Regions from separate parts of the Streptomyces sp. 11x1 genome, predicted to be linked through region 1. Evidence: riboswitches for the same ligand, from Rfam matches in the RefSeq annotation. Region 1 holds a riboswitch; the other holds the start of a gene.
The links. A riboswitch is a leader RNA that binds a small molecule or an ion and turns the genes downstream of it on or off. The one in region 1 is predicted to bind S-adenosylmethionine.

Region 1 (9,235 bases):
CCGCCCGCTCGGCCGTCGGCATGCTCAACGCCTCGTGCAGGGCGGCGGCCGTGCCCACCACATCGTAGGGGTTCACCACCAGCGCGTCGTCCGCCAGCTCCTCGTACGCCCCGGCCTCCCGTGACAGCACGAGCGCGCACCCCTCGTCGGAGACGACCGGCACCTCCTTGGCGACGAGGTTCATGCCGTCCCGGATGGGGTTCACCAGGGCCACGTCGGCGAGCCGGTACGCCGCGAGGGAGCGCGCGAAGTCGTCCTTCAGGTGGAGGACGACCGGGGTCCACTCCGGCGTCCCGTACCGCTCGTTGATGTCGTCCGCGACCCGCTGGACCTCGGTCATGTAGTCCCGGTACACCGCGAGGTCCTGCCGCGACGGGTAGGCGAGGGCGATGTGCACGACGCGCTCGCGCCAGTCCGGCCGCTCGTCGAGAAGCTGCCGGAAGGCGTGCAGGCCGCGCACGATGTTCTTGGAGAGTTCCGTACGGTCGACGCGGACGATCGTGCGGCGCGGGGAGCCGTCGGGGGCCGTACCGATCTGCCCCCGCAGCGTGGCGATGCGGTCGTCGACGTCCGCCTGGTGGGCGCGGGCCCGCAGGAAGTCCGCGTCGGCGCCCAGGCCGTGCACGCCGATCCGGGTGCCGGACGGGGCGTCGGGGCCGAGGACGGCGCGAGCGCACTCGGTGAACGCGTCGGCCCACCGCCGGGTGAGGAACGCGGCCCGGTCGGCGCCGAGGATGCCGTCGAGCACCTGGGCGGCGATGTCGTCGGGCAGCAGCCGGAAGTACTCGACGGGCGCCCACGGGGTGTGGGAGAAGTGGCCGATCCGCAGGTCGGGGCGGAGCTCGCGGAGCATCCGGGGGACCAGGGTCAGGTGGTAGTCCTGCACGAGCACGGACGCGCCGTCCGCCGCCTCCTGGGCGAGCGCCTCGGCGAAGGCGCGGTTGTACGTCTCGTACGACGCCCACTGGCGCCGGAACTCCGCGTCGAAGGACGGCTCAAGCGGGGTCTGGTACAGCATGTGGTGCACGAACCACAGCGTGGAGTTGGCGACGCCGTTGTACGCGTCGTGGTGCACGTCGGCGGGGATGTCGAGCATGCGGACGCCGGGCTCGCCGACACCGCGGCGTACGGCCTCGCGGTCGCCGTCGCCGAGGGCGGAGCACACCCAGACGGCGCCCGCGTCCGGGTCGATCGCGGAGAGGCCGGAGACGAGGCCGCCGCCGCCGCGCTTCGCTGTGAGGGCGCCTGATTCGTCCTCGGTGTACGTGATGGGGCCGCGGTTGGAGGCGACGAGGATCCGCGCGCTGTGCGTCGATGCCATAGGGCTCAACCTAGCCCCTGAGTTCACCGGTCAAACGTACGGTTCGGCCGTCTACCGGGTGCCTATGGGGGAGGGGGTGCGTGGTGCGTGGGCGGCTGCGGGTGCGTGGGGGCTGGTCGCGCAGTTCCCGCGCCCCTGAGGAGCAGGGGCTGCGCCCCAATGCCCTTCATCCCGCAGCCCGCCGTCTTCCAGGCCCGCAGGGCCTGGTCTTTCAGCGGCGCGGGGAACTGCGCGAGAAGCCCCAGCCACCCGCACCCGGCGACGGAACACGCACCCCCACCCCCTACGCCGCCTACGCCTACGCGGCCCTGCGCTCCGCGTACTCCTCGATCTCCAGCATCGGCTGTCGTTCCTCCAGGTCCACCGAATACGTGCGCGGCTCAAAACCCTCCCGGCCCCGCTCGAACTGCGTCAGGACGGGACGGATCAGGTGCCCCCGGGCCAGCCGCAGCTGAGCCGTGCGGTAGATCGCCGCCGACATGCGGCCCAGCGCCGCCCCGTCCTGGTGCCGGTGTTTGCGGACGCCCACGTCGACCTGCGCGAGCGCGTCGAGGCCGACCAGGTGCAGCGCGTCGACCAGCATGCCCAGCTCGATGCCGTAGCCCACCGGGAACGGCAGTCGTTCGAGCAGCGAGCGCCGCGCCGCGTACTCGCCGCCGAGCGGCTGCACGAAGCCGGCCAGCTGCGGCCAGTGCATGTTGAGCAGGGGGCGGGCCATGAGCTCCGTCACACGCCCGCCCTGACCGGCGGCCGAGCCCAGGGGGCGGTCGTACATCCCCTTGACGAGGTCGACACCGGGGTCGGTGAGCAGCGGGCCGACGATCCCGGAGACGAAGTCCGACGAGAACTCCCTGAGGTCCGCGTCGATGAAGCAGACGATGTCGCCGGAGGTCACCATCAGCGACCGCCACAGGACCTCGCCCTTGCCGGGCACGGCGGGGATGCGGGGCAGGATGTCGTCGCGGTGGACGACCGTGGCCCCGGCGGCCGCCGCGACCTGCGACGTCCGGTCGGTCGAGCCGGAGTCGACGACCACGATCTCGTCGACGAGCGGGACCTGGCGCATGAGGTCGTGACGGATGATCGCGACGATGTCGCCGACCGTCTCCTCCTCGTTCAGCGCGGGCAGGACGACGCTGACCGTCTGTCCCGTGGCGCGTTTCGCGGCCATGATCCGGTGGAGCGGGCGGTCGGACATGGACCAGGAGCGGGTACTCAGCCAGCGCTCGACTTCGTTCAGCACAGTGCGCGGCTCCTCTGCGTTCATCTCGCGGTTCGGACGGCTCTCTCAACTGTCCTGGCCTTCGGTTACAGTCTTGGACAACGCTGGTGACCATCGCATGTCGCGGCTCGTCGGCGTATACAACCAAATACCGCTCATCCAGAGGGGCAGAGGGATACGGCCCGATGAAGCCCCGGCAACCCTCCAGCCGGTCTGACCACGACATTCGCGCATCGTCGCGTCATCGTCATCGTGGTGAGGCTCCCGGCTAGGGAAGGTGCCAAATCCGTCTCACGGCGAAGTGCGTCGTGAGGAAGATGAGGAGAAAGGGCCTCGCCTCCATGGCTGCGCAGACTGTTGCAAGCACCACCGACTCCCTCGGCTCCATCTCCACAGTAGACCTCGGCCCCGCCGCCGCTCTGAGCTGTCGTGAGTGCGGTCACCGCGTACCCCTCGGCCCGGTCTTCGCGTGCGAGGAGTGTTTCGGGCCGCTGGAGATCGCGTACGACTACTCCGCCTACGACACGGAGGAGCTGCGCAAGCGGATCGAGTCCGGTCCCGCGAACATCTGGCGGTACGCGCCCCTGTTGCCCGTCCCGGCGGACGTGGCCACCAAGCCGAACATCAACCCCGGCTGGACCCAGCTCGTCAAGGCCGACAACCTGGCCGCCGCGCTCGGCGTCGACGCCGGCAAGCTCTTCGTCAAGGACGACTCCGGCAACCCGACGCACTCCTTCAAGGACCGGGTCGTCGCGCAGGCCCTGGAGGCGGCCCGCGCCTTCGGCTTCACCACTCTCTCCTGCTCCTCCACGGGCAACCTGGCCGGTGCCGTCGGCGCCGCCGCCGCCCGCGCCGGCTTCCGGTCCTGCGTGTTCATCCCGCACGACCTGGAGCAGGGCAAGGTCGTCATGGCCGCGATCTACGGCGGCGAGCTCGTCGGCATCGAGGGCAACTACGACGACGTGAACCGCTTCTGCTCCGAGCTGATCGGCGACCCGGCCGGCGAGGGCTGGGGCTTCGTGAACGTCAACCTGCGGCCGTACTACGCCGAGGGCTCCAAGACGCTCGCGTACGAGATCTGCGAGCAGCTCGGCTGGCAGCTCCCCGACCAGCTGGTCGTGCCGATCGCCTCCGGGTCGCAGCTCACGAAGATCGACAAGGGGCTGCAGGAGCTGATCAAGCTCGGGCTCGTCGAGGACAAGCAGTACAAGATCTTCGGTGCGCAGGCCGAGGGGTGCTCGCCGGTGTCGGTGGCCTTCAAGGCCGGGCACGACGTGGTGCGGCCCCAGAAGCCGAACACCATCGCCAAGTCGCTCGCGATCGGCAACCCGGCGGACGGGCCGTACGTGCTGGACATCGCGCGGCGGACCGGTGGGGCCGTGGAGGACGTGACGGACGAGCAGGTCGTCGAGGCGATCAAGCTGCTCGCGCGGACGGAGGGCATCTTCGCGGAGACCGCCGGTGGCGTGACCGTCGGTGTCACGAAGAAGCTGATCGAGGACGGACTCCTCGACCCGACGCTCACCACGGTCGTGCTCAACACGGGGGACGGTCTGAAGACGCTGGACGCGGTGGCCGGGACCGGGCTGACCGCGACCATTCGGCCCAACCTTGATTCGTTCCGTGAGGCGGGGCTCGCGTAGGGCCCGTTAGCCAGTCGTTCGTCTGCGGGCCGGTGGGGGCTGGTCGCGCCCACGCGGCGGCAGCCGCACATTGAACACAGCCCCGCGCCCCTGAAAACATCTGACCGGAGGTCCCATCGTGAGCGTTTCCGTCCGCATCCCCACCATCCTTCGCACCTACACCGGCGGGCAGGCCGAGGTGAGTGCCGAGGGGGCGACCCTCGGGGAGGTCATCGCCGATCTGGAGAAGAACCACAACGGGATCGCCGCCCGGGTGCTCGACGATCAGGGCAAGCTGCGGCGGTTCGTGAACGTGTACGTGAACGACGACGACGTCCGATTCGAGCAGGGTCTGGAGACGGCCACGCCGGACGGTGCGGGTGTTTCGATCATTCCCGCGGTCGCCGGTGGCTGACCGCCGTCGTACCGGTCGGTAGTAACCGTCGGTAACTTTGATTACCGAGAGTTCACCGAATTGCCCCCTCCGCGAGAGAAGCGGAGGGGGCAATTCTCTATGGTTGAGCACTGTAGAGTTGGGGAACCCGGTCCGATCACCGTAGTGATTCTTGCCGGGCGCATATCCGATCGCGCCGCACGCCCTATATGAAGTAGCCAAAGTGTGCAGGCCTTTTGCGTATTTCGTTCCTTTTATGGGGCCCGACTTGCCCTGAATTCAGACGAATTGTTCGTACATTCCCGACCGGTCGTGTCCAGAATTCTCGTCCGATTGACCTGTTGCAGAGGGCAGTTGGACAGATACATTCGGCCGCGGTCGACGCGTTCCGGCGCACACCCCCAACCGTTGGGGGGTGAGGTCTGACCCGGATCCGCGAAGTGTGGATCTGTGCAAGGGCCAGTAATAGGGGAGTTAGGCATGGCTCAGGGCACCGTCAAGTGGTTCAACGCGGAGAAGGGGTACGGCTTCATCGCGGTCGACGGTGGTGCGGATGTATTCGTCCACTACAGCGCGATCCAGATGGACGGTTACCGCACCCTGGAAGAGGGCCAGCGGGTCGAGTTCGAGATCTCGCAGGGTCAGAAGGGACCGCAGGCGGACATGGTCCGGCTCGCGGTCGGCTGAAGTAACGCGCCGGGTTTCACGCAGCGACGTTCTTCGTTCTTTTCGGGAGGGCCCGCACCCCGTCAGGGGTGCGGGCCCTCCTGCGTGTGCTGCGGGCCCTCCTGTGTGTGAGGGGTGTGCGCGGGGCGCCGGGGCGGCGCGTGCGCGGGCGCGTTCACCTGCGGATCATCGAGAGCCGCTTGCACTCGGCATGGTCGAGTGCTAATCATTGGCGTTAGCACTCTGAAGGTGAGAGTGACAACGAGGACCGGGTCGGTGAGGCCCGCAGGCCGGGTGGGGCAAGGAACCACGAGGCAGGCAGGCCGTCCGTCGCGGGCGCCAGCGCGGTCCGGAGCAATCCACCCCAGTCCGGGAGGACCACTTCACATGGCCAAGATCATCGCGTTCGACGAGGAGGCGCGGCGCGGCCTCGAGCGCGGCATGAACCAGCTCGCGGACGCCGTCAAGGTGACGCTCGGCCCCAAGGGCCGGAACGTCGTCCTCGAGAAGAAGTGGGGCGCCCCCACGATCACCAACGATGGTGTGTCCATCGCCAAGGAGATCGAGCTCGAGGACCCGTACGAGAAGATCGGCGCCGAGCTGGTCAAGGAAGTCGCCAAGAAGACGGACGACGTCGCCGGTGACGGTACGACCACCGCGACCGTTCTCGCCCAGGCCCTGGTCAAGGAAGGCCTGCGCAACGTAGCCGCCGGCGCCAACCCGATGGCCCTCAAGCGCGGCATCGAGAAGGCCGTCGAGGCCGTCTCCGGTGCGCTGCTCGACCAGGCCAAGGAGGTCGAGACCAAGGAGCAGATCGCCTCCACGGCCTCCATCTCCGCCGCCGACACCCAGATCGGCGAGCTGATCGCCGAGGCCATGGACAAGGTCGGCAAGGAAGGCGTCATCACCGTCGAGGAGTCGCAGACCTTCGGTCTGGAGCTTGAGCTCACCGAGGGTATGCGCTTCGACAAGGGCTACATCTCGGCGTACTTCGCGACCGACATGGAGCGCATGGAGGCGGTCCTGGAGGACCCCTACATCCTCATCGCCAACTCCAAGGTCACCAACGTCAAGGACCTGCTCCCGCTCCTGGAGAAGGTCATGCAGTCGGGCAAGCCGCTGCTGATCATCGCCGAGGACGTCGAGGGCGAGGCCCTGTCGACCCTGGTCGTCAACAAGATCCGTGGCACCTTCAAGTCCGTCGCCGTCAAGGCCCCGGGCTTCGGTGACCGCCGCAAGGCGATGCTGAACGACATCGCCATCCTCACCGGCGGCGAGGTCATCTCCGAGGAGGTCGGCCTCAAGCTCGAGAACACCACCATCGACCTCCTGGGCCGTGCCCGCAAGGTCGTCATCACCAAGGACGAGACCACCATCGTCGACGGGGCCGGCTCCTCGGAGCAGGTCCAGGGCCGGGTCAACCAGATCCGCGCCGAGATCGAGAACAGCGACTCGGACTACGACCGCGAGAAGCTCCAGGAGCGCCTGGCGAAGCTCGCGGGCGGCGTGGCCGTCATCAAGGCCGGTGCCGCGACCGAGGTGGAGCTCAAGGAGCGCAAGCACCGCATCGAGGACGCCGTTCGCAACGCGAAGGCGGCCGTCGAGGAGGGCATCGTCGCCGGTGGTGGCGTGGCCCTGCTGCAGGCCTCCCAGGTCTTCGAGAAGCTGGAGCTGGAGGGTGACGAGGCGACCGGCGCCAACGCCGTGAAGCTCGCGCTGGAGGCCCCGCTCAAGCAGATCGCCGTCAACGGTGGTCTCGAGGGTGGCGTCGTCGTGGAGAAGGTCCGCAACCTCCAGGTCGGTCACGGTCTGAACGCCGCGACCGGTGAGTACGTCGACATGATCGCCTCCGGCATCATCGACCCGGCGAAGGTGACGCGTTCCGCTCTGCAGAACGCCGCCTCCATCGCCGCGCTCTTCCTGACCACCGAGGCCGTCATCGCCGACAAGCCGGAGAAGGCCGCCGCGCCCGCCGGCGGCGGCATGCCGGGCGGTGACATGGACTTCTGATCGACCCCGGTCGATCACCGTCCTGCGGTACCGAGGGCGGCACTCCCTGGAAACGGGGGGTGCCGCCCTCGGGCGTTTCGGCTGAGAGGGGAGCCGGAGAGGGTCCCCCGGATCAGCGGCGCGTGAGGTGGGTGAGGGTGACTCCGTTCGGGAAGGCCGTGCGTTCGGCGGTGTTGAAGGCGGTGGGGTCGAAGGCGCCGTCGACCATCGGGATTCCGGTGCCGGCGACGACCGGGTAGGTCTTGATCAGCAGCTCGTCGATCTCGGGCAGCAGGGTGCCCGCGAGCCGGCCGCCGCCGCAGAGCCAGATGTCCAGGCCGGTGCTCCCTTCGCCCTTGAGCTCACGGACGAGGGCGAGCGGGTCGCTCGGTACGACGGTGACGGCCGGGTCGGTGTCCGGTGCGAGGGTGCTGGAGACGACGTACTGACGCAGGTGCGCGTACGGGCTGGTGATCCCGTTGTCGAGGGCGGGGCGGTAGGTGCCGAGGCCCATGACGACGGTGTCGAAACGCCGGTTGGGCGCGTCGGCGACGCCGACGGCCGCGCGGTAGGCGGTCGGGACGGTCTCCGGGTGCAGCGCGTTCATCCAGGTCGAGTAGGCGGCGGCCTGCTGCTCGTCGCCCTGCGGGAAGAAGTCGAATTCGCCGCCGGGACCGGCGATACGGCCGTCGAGCGAGACGCCGACGTAATACACGAGCTTTCGCATCTCATGACCCCCATGCGTAGTACTCTGCTTGAAGTGGTTTGAACGTAGTACTACATCCGGAGTGGTGTCAATGGTGAGACGGAACGAGCAGCGGCGCGCGGCCCTCGTCGACGCGGCGATCGAGGTGCTGGCCCGAGAAGGTGCACGAGGCCTGACTTTCCGGGCTGTGGATGCCGAAGCCGCCGTGCCCGTCGGCACGGCGTCCAACTACTTCGCCAACCGCGACGACCTGTTCACCCAGGCCGGCGCCCGGGTCTACGAGCGACTCCAGCCCGACGAGGCCACCATCGCCCGTCAGCGGGCGGCCGGACGCGACCGGGAGACCTACGCCGAACTGATGCGCGAGCTCGTCGGCCGCATCGCCGCCTTCCGCACCGGTTACCTCGCGCTGCTCGAGCTGCGCCTCGAGGCCACCCGGCGCCCCGAACTGCGCAAGGTCCTCACTGATCGGGTCCGAGCCGACGTCGACGCCAATGTCGCCTATCACGAGGCTTCCGGCCTCCCCGGCGACGCCATGGCCGTCAAGCTGCTCATCCTGACGCTGAACTGGCTGATCGTCGAACAGCTCACGCTGCCGGACGTCTTCACCGAGGCGGAGCGTGAACAACTGGTGACGGCCGCCGTGGAGCGCATCGTGGGGGCGGAGTAGACCGTCGCGCTCGTCCGAAGGAGCCCCGGACGCTGCTGTGCCCGGGGTCACAGGGCGCCGTCGAGGTGGATCGGAATGCGGCAGGGGGAGCGGCCGTTGGGCTAGGGAGACGGTTGATGCATGTGCACATACCGTCAGGACTCGACGGTCCGACGCCGTCGACACTCCTCGCTGTCCGACCGACGCCTCCAAGGAGTCCCCACGTGACCACCGCTTCCACCGCCTCCACCACTGGTTCCACGTCCCGAGCCGCCGAGGTGCTGTCCCGGCCCGTCACGATCAACGGGCTGACCATCCCCAACCGGATTGCGATGGCGCCGATGACGCGGGTGTTCTCGCCCGGGGGTGTGCCCGGTGCGGACGTCGCCTCGTACTACGGACGGCGGGCGGCCGCGGGGGTCGGGCTGATCGTGACCGAGGGGACGTACGTCGGGCACGAGACGGCGGGTGACCTCGACGGGGTGCCCCGGTTCGCCGGTGAGGAGCAGCTCGCCGGGTGGGCGAAGGTCGCCGAGGCCGTGCACGCCGGGGGCGGGACGATCGTGCCGCAGCTGTGGCACATCGGGACCGTCCGGCAGCAGGGCAAGCTGTTCCCCGAGGCCCCGGTCCTCGGCCCCTCCGGTCTGCGGCCCGACGGCACCGAGG
Region 2 (9,235 bases), 2.2 Mb from region 1:
CTCACCCTCGGGCTGGCCCTGTTCTGCATCGGAGCGGGCGCGGTCCACTGGGCCCGCACGCTGATGTCGGACGTGGAGATCGCCGACGAGCGTCACCCGATCGAGGCCGCCCCCGAGGTCAAGGCCAAGGTGTTGGCCGACTTCAAGCAGGGTGCCAAGGAGTCCGCGCTCGGCCGGCGCAAGCTGATCCGCAACACGATGTTCGGCGCGCTGGCCCTGTTCCCGCTCTCCGGCGTCGTCCTGCTGCGCGACCTCGGTCCGCTGCCGGGCACCAAGCTGCGGCACACCCAGTGGGCCAAGGGCAAGAAGCTCATCAACATGAACACCATGGAGCCGCTGCGTCCCTCCGACGTCGCGGTCGGGTCGCTGACCTTCGCCATGCCGGAAGGCCTGGACGAGCACGACCACGACTTCCAGAAGAACATCGCCAAGGACGCCCTGATGATCGTTCGGATCCAGCCGAACGACATCAAGGACAAGCAGTCACTGGAGTGGTCGCACGAGGGCATCCTCGCGTACTCGAAGATCTGTACCCACGTGGGGTGCCCGATCTCCCTGTACGAGCAGCAGACGCACCACGCCCTCTGCCCCTGCCACCAGTCCACCTTCGACCTCGCCGATGGCGCCCGAGTGATCTTCGGTCCTGCGGGGCACGCCCTGCCGCAGCTGCACATCACCGTCGGTGAAGACGGCTACCTCGAAGCCGTGAGCGACTTCGACGAGCCCGTCGGCCCTGCCTTCTGGGAGCGCGGATGAGCACCACGACCAGCACCGAAGCGCGCGACCCGCGCGGCAAGGCACCGGCCGGCGAGCGCGTCGCTGACTGGGCCGACGGCAGGCTCGGGATCTACTCCCTGGCCAAGGCCAACATGCGCAAGATCTTCCCCGACCACTGGTCGTTCATGTTGGGCGAGATCTGCCTGTACAGCTTCATCATCATCATCCTCACGGGTGTGTACCTGACCCTGTTCTTCCACCCGTCGATGAACGAGGTGGAGTACCACGGCAGCTACGTCCCGCTGCAGGGCCAGCTGATGTCCGAGGCGTTCAACTCGACCATGCACATCTCCTTCGAGGTGCGCGGTGGTCTGCTGATCCGGCAGATCCACCACTGGGCGGCTCTGATCTTCCTCGCCGGCATGTTCGTGCACATGATGCGTGTGTTCTTCACGGGCGCGTTCCGCAAGCCGCGTGAGGTCAACTGGCTGTTCGGCTTCCTGCTGTTCGTCCTCGGCATGTTCACCGGCTTCACCGGTTACTCGCTCCCGGACGACCTGCTTTCCGGCACCGGTGTCCGCTTCATGGAGGGCGCTGTCCTGTCCGTGCCGATCGTCGGCACGTACCTGTCGTTCTTCCTCTTCGGCGGGGAGTTCCCCGGCGGCGACTTCGTGGCCCGCTTCTACTCGGTCCACATCCTGCTGCTGCCGGGCATCATGCTCGGCCTCGTGGTGGCTCACCTGATCCTGGTCTTCTACCACAAGCACACCCAGTTCGCGGGCCCCGGAAAGACGAACAACAACGTCGTCGGCATGCCGCTGCTCCCTGTGTACATGGCGAAGGCCGGCGGTTTCTTCTTCCTGGTCTTCGGTGTCATCGCGGCCATCTCGGCGATCGCCACGATCAACCCGATCTGGAGCATCGGCCCCTACCGTCCGGACCAGGTGTCGACCGGCGCCCAGCCCGACTGGTACATGGGCTTCTCCGAGGGTCTGATCCGTGTCATGCCGGGCTGGGAGATCAACTTCTGGGGTCACACGCTCGTCCTGGGCGTGTTCATTCCGCTGGTCATCTTCCCGCTGGTGCTGGCCGCGATCGCGGTCTACCCCTTCATCGAGTCCTGGGTCACCGGCGACAAGCGTGAGCACCACATCCTGGACCGCCCGCGCAACGCGCCGACACGGACCGGTTTCGGTGTCGCCTGGATCACCTGGTACATGGTCCTGCTGATCGGTGGTGGAAACGACCTCTGGGCGACCCACTTCCACCTGTCGATCAACGCCATCACCTGGTTCGTCCGGATCGCGTTCTTCGTGGCCCCGGTCCTCGCGTTCATCATCACCAAGCGCATCTGCCTCGGCCTGCAGCGCCGCGACAAGGACAAGATCCTGCACGGTCGCGAGACCGGCATCATCAAGCGCCTGCCGCACGGTGAGTTCATCGAGGTCCACGAGCCGCTCAGCCAGGAGCAGCTGCACACGCTCACGGCGCACGAGCAGTACAAGCCGGCCGAGCTCGGTCCCGCGGTCGACGAGAACGGTGTCGCCCGCAAGGTGTCGCGCCTGGAGAAGGTCCGCGTCAAGCTGAACCGGGGCTACTACGGCGAGGACAGCCAGATCGCCAAGCCCACCGTCGAGGAGTACAAGGAGATCACGAGCGGCCACGGCCACCACTGATCGCTTCGCTTCGCCACACACGGTCGAAGGGCCCCCGTCCGATCTTCGGACGGGGGCCCTTCGCCGTGCCCCGACCTGGATAGGGTGGGCGTATCAGTGATTTCGCGGTCCGCGTGGCACCCCCTGCCCGCGGCTACGACACCCAGGAGCGGCTATGAGCGCTGTGACCCCCGCTGGAGGCGACACCGCGGCGGGCCGTTCCTGGCCCGCCGTGCTGAACGCGCTGCTGTCCGGGCACGACCAGGACGCCGGTGCCACGTTCTGGGCGATGGACCAGATCATGCGCGGTGAGGCGACGGACGCGCAGATCGCCGGGTTCGTGGTCGCGCTGCGGGCCAAGGGGGAGACCGTCGAGGAGATCACCGGTCTCGTCGAGGCGCTGTACGAGCACGCCAAGGTGATCGAGGTGTCCGGGAGGACCGTCGACATCGTCGGTACGGGCGGGGACGGTGCCAAGACGGTCAACATCTCCACGATGTCGTCGATCGTCGTCGCCGGTACGGGCGCGAAGGTCGTCAAGCACGGCAACCGGGCCGCGTCGTCGGCGTCCGGGGCGTCCGACGTGCTGGAGAAACTGGGCGTCAATCTGGAGCTGACGCCGCAGCGGGTCGCCGAGGTCGCCGAGGAGGCCGGGATCACCTTCTGCTTCGCGGTGAAGTTCCATCCGGCGCTGCGCCATGTGGCCGCCACGCGGGGGCAGTTGGGCATCAGGACCGTCTTCAACGCGCTCGGTCCGCTGGCCAATCCGGCGAAGGTGCGGGCCCAGGCGGTCGGTGTGGCCGACCCCCGGATGGCGCCGATCATGGCCGGTGTCTTCGCCGAGCGCGGCAACTCCTCGCTGGTCTTCCGCGGGGACGACGGGCTGGACGAGCTGACGACCACGGCGACGTCGCGGGTATGGGTCGTGCGGGACGGCAAGGTGACCGAGGAGGGCTTCGACCCGCGTGACGTGGGGTTGGAGCTGGTACCGGTGGAGGCGCTGCGGGGGGCCGACGCGTCCTACAACGCGGATGTCGCGCGGCGGTTGCTGGCCGGGGAGACGGGGCCCGTGCGGGATGCGGTGCTGCTGAACTCGGCTGCGGCGCTGGTGGCGTTGGAGCCGACGTCCGGGCCGCTGGCGGAGCAGTTGCGGGGCGGGATGGAGAAGGCGGCGGAGTCGATCGATTCCGGGTCGGCGCGGCGGGTCCTCGAGCGGTGGGTTGCCGCCACGAACAGGTAGTCGGTCGGGTGCGGGTGGGTGGGTGCTGGTCGCGCAGTTCCCCGCGCCCCTGAAAGACCAGGCCCTGCGGGCCTGAAAGCGGCGGGGCTGCGGGTCTGGAAGCGGCGTGGCTCGATGAAAAGCACGGGGCGCAGCCCCGGCTTTTCAGGGGCGCGGGGAACTGCGCGAGAAGCCCCACCGACCCGCACCCGCCGACGAATCCGCACCCCCGAGTCATGAGGCGCCCCATCGCGCCATCCGGACACGAGTTGCGGCGCGACGATCACCTCACGTAGGTTCTGATTCAGGTCATGAGTGACAGCCCATAGCCCCGGCTGGCTGTCCGGCAACCCTCCGTCCGTGGCGGGGTGCCCCGGGTGAAGACCGGGTCGTAGGCAGCGAGGTCTACGGCAAGCGCGGTTTCGAGGGAGTCTCCCGTGAGCAAGCGAATGCGATAGGGCCGCCGAGCCCCGCCTCCGCGCACCCCTTTCTCTTCTTCTCTTCCTCCGTATGCCTTCTTTCGGCATGCCTCCTCACGGGAGTACCCCCATGTCTGTCTCCATCCTTGCCGCCGACCAGTCCGTTTGTGCCCCACTGCCCGTTCTGGGCCGGGATGTCACCGTCCCGCTCGTCACCGGCGGCGAGGTCACCTACGCCGCGCTCGACTACGCGGCCAGCGCCCCGGCCCTGCAACGCGTCTGGGACGACGTGGTGGCGTACGCGCCCTACTACGGCAGCGTCCACCGCGGCGCCGGCTACCTCTCCCAGCTGTCGACCGACCTCTTCGAGAACGCCCGCAGGACCGTCGCGGAGTTCCTCGACTGCCGCGCCGACGACCAGCTGATCTTCACCCGTTCGACGACGGAATCGCTGAACCTGCTGGCCCAGGCGCTCCCCGCCGACTGCCAGGTCTTCGTCTTCGAGACCGAGCACCACGCCTCGCTGCTGCCCTGGCGGAACGCGCGGGTCACCTACCTGGACGCGCCCCGCACGCCGAGGGAGGCCGTCGCCACCCTGGACGCCGCCCTCGCCGACCGCGACCCGCACGGGCCCGCGCTGGTCTGCGTCACCGGCGCCTCCAACGTCACCGGTGAGATCTGGCCGGTGCGGGAGCTGGCCGCCGCCGCGCACGCGCACGGCGCGCGGATCGTCCTCGACGCCGCCCAGCTGGCCCCCCACCACCCCCTCTCCGTGCAGGAGTTGGACGTGGACTGGGTCGCCTTCTCCGGCCACAAGCTGTACGCGCCCTTCGGTTCGGGGGTCCTCGCCGGCCGCGCCGACTGGTTGCGCGCGGCGGACCCGTACCTCGCGGGCGGCGGCGCCAGCCGCAAGGTGACCCGGCGCACCGACGGCGGTGTGGACGTCGAGTGGCACGAGACCGCCGCCCGGCACGAGGCCGGTTCGCCCAACGTCATCGGCGCCTATTCCATCGCCTCCGCCTGCAAGGCGCTCACCGAGGCCGGGTTCGACACCCTGGTCGCCCGTGAGCGGCACCTGATCGACACCGTGCGCGCCGGGCTCGCCGAGGTGCCCGAGGTGCGGATCCTCTCGCTCTTCGGGGACGACGCCCCGCGCGTCGGCGTCATCTCCTTCGTCGTCGAGGGCTGGAACAGCTCCCACTTCGCCGCCGCCCTCTCCGCCGAGTACGGCATCGGCGTACGCGACGGCCTCTTCTGCGCCCACCCCCTCGTCCGTACCCTCCTCGGCAGCGACCCGCAGACCCAGGGCGAGTGCGGCGCCCCAGAGGCCGCGCCCGGCGAGCGCTCCCTGAACGCGATCCGGGTGAGCTTCGGCGCGGGCACCCCCGACGAGCACGTGGAGCGGTTCCTGGGCGCGGTGAAGGAGCTCGTACTGGACGGCGCGCAGTGGAACTACCGTACAGAGGACGGGCGTTGCGTTCCGGCCGTCTGAAGGTCGGCCGTCCGGTCGCCCGCCGTCACCCGTGCGCCCAGGACGATCATCCGCAGGGCCCGTTCCGTGGCGTCGGCGAGGAGTTCGCTCGCGCGGAGTACGGCCTCCGCGAGGGCGAGGGCGAGGGCGAGGACCGGGCGGCCGTGCAGCTTGGCACGCCGGGCGACCTCGGCGGTGATGATCAGTTCGGCGCGGGCGCCCAGGGCGGCCAGTCCGACCCCGGGACCGCCGGAGGCACCGGTGCCGGGGCCGTGCCGGAGATCGATCCCGCCATCGGCGTCGGGCAGGTCGCGGGCCAGGGCGTACGCCCAGCTCTCCAGAGCCGTGGGCAGCCCGCGGACGGCTCCTCGGCCTGCTCCGGCGTCGACCCCTTCTGCGAGCCGAAGACCCGGGCCACACCCCGCTCGCCGCACAGCACGTTGAGTGGGCGTCTCGGGGCGGCTCCGCGGGTGCTCAGCCGTCCAGACCGATGGCGAACGCGGCCTCCAGGTCGTGCTGCGAATACGTCCGGAACGCCACATGCGTGTCGGTGCCCAGCACACCCGGGATCTTGCTGATGGACCCGGGGATCACATCGGCCAGGTCGTCGTGGGCCTTCACCCGGACCATGGCGACCAGGTCGTAGGTACCGGTCACCGAGAACACCTCGCTCACGGATTCGAGGGCGGCGATCGACTCCGCGATCTCCGGGATCCGGTCCACGCTGGTCTTGATGAGCACGATCGCGGTGATCACGGCTGTTTCTCTCCCTCGGGGGCCGGAGCTGGGACGTCCGACGGAACATCCACGGGCGCTTTCACTCTAGCCCCACGCCCGTAGCGCCCCCACGCGTAGGCGAACCCCAGTCCGAACCCCACCAGGTGTGCCAGATAGGCGACCCCCGGCCCCGAGGTCTGCCGGCCCGCGGCCAGCCACTGCAGGCTCACCCAGAACGGCAGGGTGACCCACGCCGGGAACCGCAGCGGAAGAAAGAAGAGGAAGGGCAGGAGGCTCGTCACCCGCGCCCTGGGGAACAGGAACAGAAACGCGCCGAGGACCGCGGAGATCGCCCCCGACGCGCCGACCAGCGACTGCGGGGACCCGGCGTGCGCCACCGCGTACGCCACCAGCGCGACATAGCCGCAGCCCACGTAGAAGAGGGCGAACTCCACATGGCCCATGCGCTCCTCGGCCATCGCCCCGAAGACGAAGAGGAAGAGCATGTTGCCGAGGAGATGCAGCCAGCTGCCGTGGACGAAGAGCGCCGTGAGGGGCGTGAGCGCCGCGCGCCCGGTGCCGTGGAACAGCTCGACCGGGACGACACCCCAGCGCCGGAAGTACGCCCGCTGCGCGGCGAGCAGCTCGTCCCCGGTGCCGTACACGGGGTTGAGGCCCGCCGCCGGTCCGATCAGGAAGAGCGCACAGCACACGGCGATCAGCCCGTACGTCACCGGCGCCGACTCGTTTCGTACGGCCCGGGCGGCCGAGGTGCTCCACTTGCCGATCATGAGCAGAGCATGACGTAACGGGACCCACCCGCACAGACCGCCTCGCCGCCGGCGGCGATCGGCCCCGCCCCCGCGGGCAATCCGCGGCGCCACCGCAGGCGAACAGGCGTCCAGGACCGGTCAGGCCGTAGGGTTACGAGCCACACGCACCGGGACGCCGGTGCTACACGGAGACGGAAGAAGGAAGAGCAGCCACGATGACGGTTCCCCTGCCGACGGACACCACCCGCTGGCGCTGCACGCTCTGTGGCAACCTCACGAGGTTCGACGTGACCCGCTCGTCGAAGGTCGTCGAGTACGTTCACCTCGATCTCGCCGGGAAGCCCGAGGTCGAGGAGCGCAACGTGGTCAGTGAGACCATCGAGTCGGTCCGTTGCCGCTGGTGCAACGCCGTGGACCAGGTGGAACTCGTCGACAGGCCGGGCGCCGGCTCCTGAGGATGGGGGTCCCCCCGCCCCGGCGACGCCGGGAGCGGGGGACGGCCCCGCGAAGAGATGGGGTGTGACGGATGGTGGAGAGCTCAGGCGGGGGGCCGGGCGACGGCGCCGCTGAGGTGCTCGACCGTCCGCTGCCCGAGGGCGTCCGCAAGCGCGTCGTGCAGATCGTCTCCGACGGGTTCGGCGGACTGACCGTCGCCGAACTGCCCGCCCAGCTCAGACAGTACGCCCGGTTCGCCCCGAACCGCCGGGTCAAGTTCGCCGGGAACGCCATGGCGGCCGCCGTGGAGAGCGACACGCTCTTCAGACAGCGGATCGGGGAGCGGTTCCGGGAGGCCCATCCGGAGCTGGCCGGCGCCCTCGACACGGGCGCGCCGCCCCCGGCCGCGGATCCGTTGGACGTGGCGGCCGCGGCCTATGTGCTGCGCCCCACGGGCTGGGTGAAGCTGGTCGCCGCCGCTGGTGAGGAGGCGCTGCGGGCCGACGCCGAGCGCGCCGACGAGGAGAGTCGGGCCGAGCTGGAGCGGCTGCGCGAGCAGCTCGCCGAGGCCCGCGGCCACACGAGGACCGAGACGGAACGGCTGCGCGCGGAGCTGGAATCGGCCAAGAAGGACGCCGACTCGCTGCACCGCAAGCTCCGGGCCGCCCTCAGCGACGTCAAGCGCGGCGAGGCCGCCCTGCGCAAGCTGCACGCCGAGATGGAGACCCTGCGCGCCGAGAGCCACGCCCAGGTGTCGGCAGCCGAGAGCGAGACCCGGCGGCTCAAGGCCCGGCTCGGCGAGGCGGAGGCCGCCCTGGAGGCCACCCGGCGGGCCGCCCGCGAGGGCCGCAGCGTCGAGGACATGCGGGTACGGCTGCTGCTGGACACCGTGCTGGACGCGGCCCAGGGCCTCAGGCGTGAACTGGCGCTGCCCCCGGTCTCCGTACGGCCCGCCGAGACCGTCGACGCGGTCGAGCCGGGCCGGATGACCCCGAAGGACATCGCCGCCCGCGCGCTGTCGGAGAACGACCCGGCGATCCTGGACCAGTTGCTGGCGCTGCCGCAGGCGCACCTCGTCGTCGACGGCTACAACGTCACCAAGACCGGCTATCCGCAGATGCCGCTGGAGAAGCAGCGGCTGCGGCTCCTCGGCCAGCTCTCCCAGCTCGCCGCGCAGACCGGAGCCGAGGTGACCTGTGTCTTCGACGGGGCTGAGCTGGCCGCGCCGGTGCTGCTCGCGCCGCCGCGCGGCGTGCGGGTGCTGTTCTCCAAACCGGGTGTCACCGCCGACGAGTTGATCCGCCAGTTGGTGCGCGCCGAACCCCCCGGCCGGCCGGTCATCGTCGTCTCCACCGACCGCGAGGTGGCCGACGGGATCGCCAAGGCGGGGGCCCGGCCGGTCGCCTCCGCGGTGCTCCTCAAGCGCCTTTCCTGACCATTCGATGCCGTGCGCCCCAAGCGCAACGTACGGGCGCTATGACCGAATTGACGGAACTGTTGCGCAACGTAGCGTCAACCGAGCGCTACGGGGTGTGTGTTGAGTGTAAATTGTGCGCCCTGGGGCGGGATTTTTCCTGTGGGGGATTTGAAGTGATCACCGTTGGGTCACTAGGGTCTGGGCTCAAACCTCTGAACGGGTGATCGTCGCCGGAGTCCCCGCCGGTCGGTCGCTCACATGAAGGAGTTCACCTACCGTGGCGTCCCACCGTCGACCCAAGCAGCCGAGCCGTACGCGTGTGACCGTGCTCACCACCGCTGCCGCCGCTGCCGTGGCCCTGACCTCGCAGGCCGCCAACGCCGCCCCCGGCGAGAAGCCGAGCAAGGACGAC

Region 2: it holds a riboswitch for S-adenosylmethionine, as region 1 does, so the genes downstream of both, P8T65_RS35025 (aminotransferase class V-fold PLP-dependent enzyme) here and thrC (threonine synthase) in region 1, are expected to answer to the same signal.

The regions. Positions count from the first base shown of each region.
Region 1 covers NZ_CP122458.1:5,786,446-5,795,680, forward strand. Annotated here, with positions in the region: gene P8T65_RS25485 (trehalose-6-phosphate synthase) at 1-1,321, opposite strand, end outside; gene P8T65_RS25490 (glucosyl-3-phosphoglycerate synthase) at 1,620-2,564, opposite strand; SAM riboswitch class I at 2,696-2,867, shown strand; gene thrC (threonine synthase) at 2,885-4,186, shown strand; gene P8T65_RS25500 (ubiquitin-like small modifier protein 1) at 4,305-4,580, shown strand; gene P8T65_RS25505 (cold-shock protein) at 5,040-5,246, shown strand; gene groL (chaperonin GroEL) at 5,613-7,235, shown strand; gene P8T65_RS25515 (dihydrofolate reductase family protein) at 7,348-7,941, opposite strand; gene P8T65_RS25520 (TetR family transcriptional regulator) at 8,012-8,590, shown strand; gene P8T65_RS25525 (NADH:flavin oxidoreductase) at 8,794-9,235, shown strand, end outside.
Region 2 covers NZ_CP122458.1:7,982,763-7,991,997, forward strand. Annotated here, with positions in the region: gene P8T65_RS35010 (Rieske 2Fe-2S domain-containing protein) at 1-756, shown strand, start outside; gene P8T65_RS35015 (cytochrome bc complex cytochrome b subunit) at 753-2,393, shown strand; gene trpD (anthranilate phosphoribosyltransferase) at 2,548-3,612, shown strand; SAM riboswitch class IV at 3,899-4,014, shown strand; gene P8T65_RS35025 (aminotransferase class V-fold PLP-dependent enzyme) at 4,141-5,502, shown strand; partial or broken gene P8T65_RS35030 (glycerate kinase) at 5,463-5,992, opposite strand; gene P8T65_RS35035 (Lrp/AsnC family transcriptional regulator) at 5,956-6,237, opposite strand; gene P8T65_RS35040 (rhomboid family intramembrane serine protease) at 6,234-6,989, opposite strand; gene P8T65_RS35045 (hypothetical protein) at 7,187-7,426, shown strand; gene P8T65_RS35050 (NYN domain-containing protein) at 7,498-8,841, shown strand; gene P8T65_RS35055 (NlpC/P60 family protein) at 9,101-9,235, shown strand, end outside.